DNA from 2 places in the Lactococcus sp. FSL W8-0209 genome. Region 1 is predicted to be linked to the other one. Evidence: riboswitches for the same ligand, from Rfam matches in the RefSeq annotation. Region 1 holds a riboswitch; the other holds the start of a gene.
The links. Region 1 has a riboswitch for lysine ahead of MKX45_RS00960 (amino acid permease). Riboswitches for the same ligand answer to the same signal wherever they lie in the genome.

Region 2: another riboswitch for lysine. It lies ahead of dapA (4-hydroxy-tetrahydrodipicolinate synthase); the one in region 1 lies ahead of MKX45_RS00960 (amino acid permease).

The regions. Positions count from the first base shown of each region.
Region 1 is NZ_JBBOVN010000001.1:185,345-189,561, forward strand. Features, by position in the region: gene MKX45_RS00945 (single-stranded DNA-binding protein) at 1-483, opposite strand, end outside; gene rpsF (30S ribosomal protein S6) at 513-806, opposite strand; gene MKX45_RS00955 (undecaprenyl-diphosphate phosphatase) at 998-1,852, opposite strand; lysine riboswitch at 2,035-2,217, shown strand; gene MKX45_RS00960 (amino acid permease) at 2,375-3,841, shown strand; gene dnaX (DNA polymerase III subunit gamma/tau) at 3,875-4,217, opposite strand, start outside.
Region 2 is NZ_JBBOVN010000001.1:1,876,787-1,881,003, reverse strand. Features, by position in the region: gene MKX45_RS09310 (MIP/aquaporin family protein) at 1-286, shown strand, start outside; gene MKX45_RS09305 (aspartate-semialdehyde dehydrogenase) at 381-1,457, shown strand; gene MKX45_RS09300 (NUDIX hydrolase) at 1,468-1,923, shown strand; lysine riboswitch at 1,991-2,166, shown strand; gene dapA (4-hydroxy-tetrahydrodipicolinate synthase) at 2,267-3,160, shown strand; gene MKX45_RS09290 (MgtC/SapB family protein) at 3,200-3,871, opposite strand.

The DNA.
Region 1 (4,217 bases):
ATCCGAAATTTCCATCGGTGAGCTACCAAACGGATCAGCATCACGACCGAAATTCGGTGTTGCATTATTGTTATTCGTTTGTGGACGTGGAGTATTATTTGTAGATTGGCTAGGTGCAGAATATGAACCAGCAGAAGCTCCGCCTCCCATACCTTCACGAGCAGATCTACTTTCCAACATTTGGAAACTGTCAGCCACAACCTCAGTCACATAAACGCGTTGACCTTGTTGATTTTCATAGTTACGTGTTTGAATTCGACCAGTTACCCCAATCAAAGCTCCTTTTTTAGCCCAATTCGCCAAATTCTCAGCTTGTTGGCGCCAAATAACGCAGTTAATGAAATCAGCCTCACGTTCGCCATTCGCATTTTTAAATTGACGGTTTACAGCCAATGAAAATGTTGCGACAGCTTGATTTTGAGGGGTGTATCGAAGTTCAGGATCGCGAGTAATGCGTCCTACTAATACAACATTGTTAATCATGATGAACTTCTCCTTAGAAATGAAAGCTCTTAAGCTTCAACTTTAACGATCATATGACGAAGAATGTCAAGGTTGATCTTAGCAAGACGGTCAAATTCGCTCAAAGCTTCTGAAGTTGTTTCAGCTTCAAAAGTTGCGATGTGGTAGATACCTTCGCGGAAATCATTGATTTCGTAAGCAAGTTTACGTTTTTCCCAGTCTTTAGACTCAAGATTTGCAGCACCGTTGTCAGTCAAGATTCCATCGAAACGTTCAACGAGGGCAGCTTTTGCTTCTTCATCAATGTTTGGGCGAATAATATAAAGAATTTCGTATTTAGTCATTGATTTTTCCTCCTTTTGGACTAATGACGCAGGTTGAGTCCTGCGTAAGTTGTGAGTTTTTCCCACAGAGTTATATTCTATCACTTTTTTCTATTTTTAGCAAGAATACATTTAAACTTTCCCTCAGCAAAGAGAACTATTTTAAAATAAAAAATACCAACTAAAGAGAGTTGGCATAATTTATCTCATTCTCAGCCCAAAAAGGCTTTAAACATTGCATAAATAAGAAGGATAATCCCTAACACAATCCGATATTTCCCAAAGAAAGTAAAATCGTGTTTTTTCACATAATCGGTCAAGAACTTGATGGCAACCATTGATACCCCAAAGGCAACTATACAAGCTACTAACAAGACCCCAAATTGTTCAAAACTTAAAGAATTCCCATTTTTGAAAAAGTGAAGTATTTTGATGAAACTAGCTCCAAACATAACTGGAATACCCAAGAAAAAGGTAAATTCTGCGGCAACTTCACGACTTACACCAATTAATAAAGCACCGACAATTGTCGCACCTGAACGCGATGTCCCTGGAAGTAAAGAAAGCACTTGGAATAATCCAATATAAAGAGCGGCACGATAAGGCAAACGGTCAATATTCATTACGGAAAATTCATGGTTTGGTACCCACCGACGCTCAATGACAATAAATGCTACCCCATAAATAATTAACATGAAGGCAACAGGAACAAAATGGTAAAAATGTTTGTCCAACCAGTCATTAAGTGGTAAACCAATAATCGCTGCTGGTAAAGCCGCAATCAAAACTTTCAACCACAAACGCCAAGTTAATTGAATTTCACGTGGTGTTTTTTGTTTGTCAGCTGGATTTAACTTATTAAATGGATTCAGTTTATGAAAATAAAGAACAACAACTGACAAAATTGCTCCTAGCTGAATCACAACATCAAACATTTCTTTAAAAGCTGCTGATTGATTAAGACGAATAAATTCATCAGCGATAATCAAATGCCCTGTTGAGGAAATAGGTAACCACTCAGTGATTCCTTCAATAATACCTAAAATAATGGCACGAATAAAATCCATATTTTGCTCCTAGAAAATTTCAGTAAAAAGACTGATTTTTATTGACTGACATAGCAGTCCTATCCTCATAAGTATATCATAAATGACAAATGAATAAACTTACAAAGAAAGTGATTATTTGTAATTAATTTTACATTCTCTTCCTTGACATCATCTTAAAATTGCGCTAGAATTACAAATAACACATCGATAGAGGTCGCAACTGATATGAATCTACGCCGAGTTGGAGCACAACAAAGACGCGTATTTAGAGGAGGAGAGGTTGCCGAAAGAATTTTGTTGCTCAGCAAGGTTCTTGGGCTAGTGAGGAAAACTCACTAGACTGTCGCAAATGGTTAATAACCATGCGGAGGGCTATTCGTTCAAGAAAATTTTTAAAATTTTGTCGGACCTTTAGCAATCTATTCTATCTAGTAGGATTGCTTTTTTTGTTTTTCTCAGACTTTTCTAAACTAAACAGGAGTAAGGTTGAGTCTGAGTCAAACAAGTCGGTGTAGAATAAATTTTATTAGGGAGAGAATTTTGGAAAATTCTTCAAACTCAACTACTGAGACGCAAGTAAAACGCGGCTTAAAATCACGTCATGTTTCCATGATTGCCCTTGGCGGAACAATCGGAACTGGATTGTTTCTGACTTCAGGCGATGTCATTCACACGGCAGGACCATTTGGTGCACTGACTGCCTATGTTCTTATCGGAGCAATGGTTTACTTCCTCATGACATCACTTGGTGAAATGGCCACTTATTTACCCACTTCTGGTTCTTTTTCAGACTATGGAACACGTTATGTTGACCCAGCTTTTGGTTTTGCTCTAGGTTGGAATTATTGGTTAAACTGGGCAATTACCGTAGCGGTTGATTTAACAGCCGTTGCCCTTTGTATCAAATTTTGGTTACCAGATGTTCCAAGTTGGATTTTTTCACTGATTGCCTTAATTATTGTCTTTGCAATCAATGCCTTATCAGTTAAAACTTTTGGCGAAACTGAATATTGGTTGTCAGCCATTAAAATTACTGTTGTTGTTTTATTCTTGATTATTGGTTTCTTATCTATTTTTGGAATTATGGGCGGTCATATTGACGTCGCTAAAAATCTTTCAGTTGGTAATCATGGTTTTGTCGGAGGACTTGGTAGTTTCACTACCGGCGGAGGGATTCTCGGCGTACTCTTAGTCGCTGGTTTCTCTTTCCAAGGAACAGAATTGCTCGGCATTACAGCTGGTGAAGCTGAAAATCCTGAAAAATCAATTCCTAAAGCTATGAACTCTATCTTCTGGCGTATTCTTGTCTTTTATATCTTATCCATCTTCGTGATGGCGGCTATCATTCCATTTACTGACCCCCACTTAGTTGGAGGAGATTCAGCTGCTCAAAGCCCTTTCACAATTGTATTTGAACGTGTTGGTCTCTCTATTGCAGCTTCTATCATGAACGCCGTTGTTTTAACTTCTGTCGTTTCAGCAGCAAACTCTGGAATGTATGCCTCTACTCGGATGCTTTATTCACTAGCTAAAGATGGTGGCGCACCAAAGATTTTCTCAAAAACTTCAAAAAACGGGATTCCTTTCATTGCTTTATTAGCTACAACTGCTGTTGCTTTACTCACATTCTTGACATCAATTTACGGAGTTAGCTTCTTTACATTCCTTGTCTCAGCCTCTGGTTTAACAGGATTTATTGCTTGGATTGGGATTGCAATTAGCCACTTCCGTTTCCGCCGCGCCTATGTCGCTCAAGGAAAAGATGTTAAAAAATTACCTTATCATGCAAAACTATTCCCATTCGGTCCAATCTTAGCCTTAATTATGACCGTTTTAGTCACACTCGGCCAAGACCCAATGCTTCTTTTTGGTAAAACTTGGGTGCAAGGCGTCATCATGTATGCCGCAATTCCACTCTTCTTCATCCTTTACTTGGGTTATAAATTTAAAAACAAAACGAAACTTATCCCCCTTAAAGAGGTTGATTTAAGTCGTCATAAAGATTAAAAAAGTCGCTCAATGAGCGGCTTTTTTATTAGTTTAATCATTAATTTCGACTACTTTTTCACCAAAGAGTTCTTTAGCTAAGTTTACCGTTTCATCCGGCTCTTTTTCATCTTCTTCATCTTCTTGAACATTTTCAGATTTTAAATTAGAAACATATTCCGCTCGAACTTCTTGCCAGTCTTGTTCAGCAAGAGAGATAATTTCTGGCGCAAATCCAACAATTGAACTCAAGAGATTCCCACAAAAAAGTTGCAATTCTTCATTTTCACTGACTCTTTTAGCAAGATTCTCATGAGGAAAAGTAACCACAAGGAAATTTTCTGACGCAGCGACAGGCGCTGTATTATTAAGTAAAGCTCGGTCTGCCGGTTTAGTT
Region 2 (4,217 bases), 1.7 Mb from region 1:
AAGCCAAATTTGGGCTTCTGTTTCAGGCGCTTCATCATCTAAAATGATTGGTGCGCTTGCTATTGGTTTGATGTTTGTTGGTTTGGTTACAGCATTTGGTGGACCAACTGGTGCAGCATTGAATCCAGCACGTGACCTTGGTCCTCGTATCGTTTATAGCTTCTTACCACAATCAGTTGTTGGTGAAAATAAAGACGCTAAATGGTGGTACGCTTGGGTTCCAGTTGTTGCCACAATCGTTGGTGCAGTAATTGCAGCTACAGTCTTTAAACTTATGTTTAAATAAAAACAAAAATTTCTGTCGAAAGGCAGATTTTTTCTTGCCCTTATAACTTAAAAGCGCTATAATAATTATAATTTACTGAAAAGGACAGACAATTATGACACAATATAATATCGCCGTCGTTGGTGTTACTGGTGCCGTGGGTACACGTATGCTTGAACAATTAGAAGAATCTACACTTCCTATAGAAACCGTACGTGCGCTTGCAAGTAAACGTTCGGCAGGAAAAATTGTTGAATTTAAGGGGCAAGAGCTTGTTGTAGAAGAATTGACTGAGGAGAGTTTTGAAGGCATTGATATTGCTCTTTTTTCAGCCGGAGGCTCAGTATCAGAAAAATATGCCCCTTATGCTGTAAAAGCTGGAGCTGTTGTCGTAGATAACACCTCATTTTTCCGTCAAAACCCTAATGTCCCCTTGGTTGTTCCAGAAGTTAATGCACATGCTTTGGAAAAACACAATGGAATAATTGCCTGTCCTAATTGCTCAACGATTCAAATGATGGTTGCTTTAGAGCCGATTCGTCAAGCTTATGGGCTTGAGCGAGTAATTGTCAGCACTTATCAAGCGGTCTCTGGTGCGGGTCAATCAGCAATTAATGAAACAAATCGTGAACTCCAAGAAGCACTTGATGGAAAAGCACTGACAGAATTGTCAGCAGAAATTTTACCGTCTGCTGGAGATAAAAAACATTATCCAATTGCTTACAATGCGCTTGCACAAATTGATGTATTTACTGACAACGATTATACTTATGAAGAAATGAAAATGACAAATGAAACCAAGAAAATCATGGAAGATGATTCAATTGCGGTTTCGGCAACTTGTGTCAGAATTCCAGTTCTTTACGGTCATTCTGAGTCAGTTTATGTTGAAACGAAAAAAGTAGCAGATATTGCTGAGGTTAAACGTTTGATTTCTGAATTCCCAGGAGCTGTTTTAGAAGATGATGTTGCTCATCAAATTTATCCACAAGCCATTAATTCAGTTGGTCGTCGTGAAACTTTTGTGGGTCGTATTCGCCGTGATTTGGATGCAGCAAATGGGATTCATCTTTGGGTAGTTTCTGACAATTTACTCAAAGGAGCAGCTTGGAATTCTGTTCAAATTGCTGAAACGCTACATGAACGTGGCTTAGTTAGACCAACTCATGAGTTAAAATTTGAACTGAAATAAGCTCTGTTAAATGAGTTATATCAGTAAAATTCGTGAAAAAATTGGTCATGAGCTTTTGATTTATCTGGGAGCTGGCGTTATTGTCTATTCTGATGAAAAAATTCTCTTACAAAAACGTAAAGATAACGGAACTTGGGCTTTACATGCGGGTGGTATAGAAGTTGGTGAAGAACTTGAGGAGACTGCTCGCCGAGAATTATTTGAAGAAACGGGACTAAAAGCAGGTAAACTTGAGCTTTTAGGAATTTATTCAGGACAAGACCGTTTTATAACTTATCCCAATATGGACCAAGTTTATATGCCAGGCATTTATTATATTTGTCGAGATTTCACAGGGAGTTTAAGACCACAAATGAGTGAAGTTGAAGAGCTGAAATGGTTTAAATTTAAAGAAATTCCAAAAAATATTCATGAGCCAAATCGCCGTGTTATCAAAGATTTCATCCAATTAATTGCGAAAGAATAATAATAAATTAGACTGTATAAAAATAAAATTTTTGACCTCGTTTACTAAAGTATGCTATAATGGGTCAAATAAAATTAGAGGTTGCGAAGACGAAGAAGTTAGTGGAGCGGTGAACGCACTGAAGCTGATGGCGGCGTTCTTTGCCGAAAGAAAAATTGTCACAAAATTTTTCTTGGGCTGTGTGGTTAAATCCTACAGACTGTCTTTCTGTCAGTACTGACAGAAAGGAGAGCTAATCAAAATCATTTTTGACGAACTTTTGAGAGCCTCTTTTGCATAAAAAGAGGTTCTTTTTGACCTCTTGACAAGAGCTTGTCAGTAAGCTCACACATAAGGAGAAATTATGTCAGCAAAAGAAACAATTGAAAAATTACAAAATGCACGTATCATCACGGCCCTAGTGACCCCTTTTAAAGAAAATGGCCAAATTAATTTTGGAGCATTTCCTAAGCTCATTGAGGATTTACTTGCTAATCATACGGAAGGCCTTATCTTAGCTGGAACAACGGCTGAATCGCCTACTCTTACTCATGATGAAGAATTGGCAATTTTTGCTGCGGTTAATAAAATAGTGGCTGGCCGTATTCCATTAATTGCGGGTGTTGGGACTAATGACACACGTGATTCGGTTGAATTTGTCAAAGAAGTTGCTGAACTTGGTTATATCGATGCGGGACTTGCAGTGACTCCTTATTACAACAAACCTTCCCAAGAAGGAATTTATCAACATTTTAAAGCCATTGCTACTGCGAGTGATTTGCCAATTATTTTGTATAATATTCCAGGAAGGGTGGTCACTGAAATTCAGGTAGAGACCATCTTACGTTTAGCAGAACTGGAAAATGTAATTGCCATCAAAGAATGTACAAATACTGATAATCTGGCTTATCTCATTGAAAAGCTACCCAAAGACTTTTTGGTTTATACTGGAGAAGATGGGCTAGCTTTTCACACTAAAGCTTTGGGAGGTCAGGGTGTAATCTCGGTTGCCAGTCATATCCTAGGTCAAGAATTTTTTGAAATGTTTGCAGAAATAGACCAGGGCTCTATTCAAAAAGCAGCGGCTATCCAAAGAAAAATATTACCCAAAATAAATGCACTTTTTAGTGTCACAAGTCCGGCTCCAATCAAAACGGTTTTGAATGCAAAAGGATATGAAGTTGGTGGCTTACGTTTACCACTTGTAGTTTGTACTACTGAGGAAAGTAAAACAATTCTTGAAAAAATTGGAAATTAAAAAATACCCTTTTAGGGTATTTTTCTTTATAAAAGTTGGTCAATATTCAATTGATTTAATCTTATCATTCGATTCCAAAAGACTCATTAACGAAGCGACTTCATAAGCTTTTGGTAAGTTCAAATATAGCTCTGTTTTTAAAGAATTATTTGATTTTTTTTCAACTTTTATACTAAGAATTTTGACATCTTCCTCTTTCAGCTGTTGTTGCAACAGTTGAAGACCTTCAAAATCTTCTAATTGAAGAATAAGATGATCGCTTGTCGCTGATTTTATCCATCGATAATTTTGGTGTAAAATAATTTGAAAAAGTAAAATAAGTAAAGTAGCTACAATACCTATAAAATATAATCCAGAACCGATAGCCATCCCAATACCAGAAGTTGCCCAAATTCCAGCCGCAGTAGTCAATCCATTAACGGATTGATTGTGAACAAAAATCATTCCAGCTCCTAAAAAGCCAATACCACTTACAATTTGAGCCGCAATTCTGGAAGGATCAAGATTGACTCCATGGGTACTGATGATGTCCATAAAACCATATTTTGAGACAATAATCATTAAAGCAGCACTCAAAGCAACAATTAAATGAGTACGTGTACCAGCATTTTTGGAACGGCTATTTCTTTCATAACCAATGGCATATCCACATACCCCAGCTAATATTAATCGAATTAACCAATCAAGTTGTGTTAAGAAAGTAATCTGCATAAAATTTCCACCTTGTCATTTAAAACTTACCTTCCATTATATCGCTATTTTGATTAGAAAAAAAGTAAGACCCATAAAAAATGAAACTGACTTGCTTTTTTACTTGCTTTGGGTTAAACTTATATTAGTGTATCTCGGTAGAGATTGGAATGCCAATCTCTTTTATTTTAATTCTAAGTAGAATTATCTTTTCAATATCGCTTGTCCCACTCGACCGATTTCGAGAGTGAATATGGCAAGGAAATTGCTAAAAACAGGACTGTAAATTTACTGACAGAATTTGTCAATAACTTACAGATTCTTTTATATCGAAAAAATTATAAATTACACTGACAAGAAAGGTTTT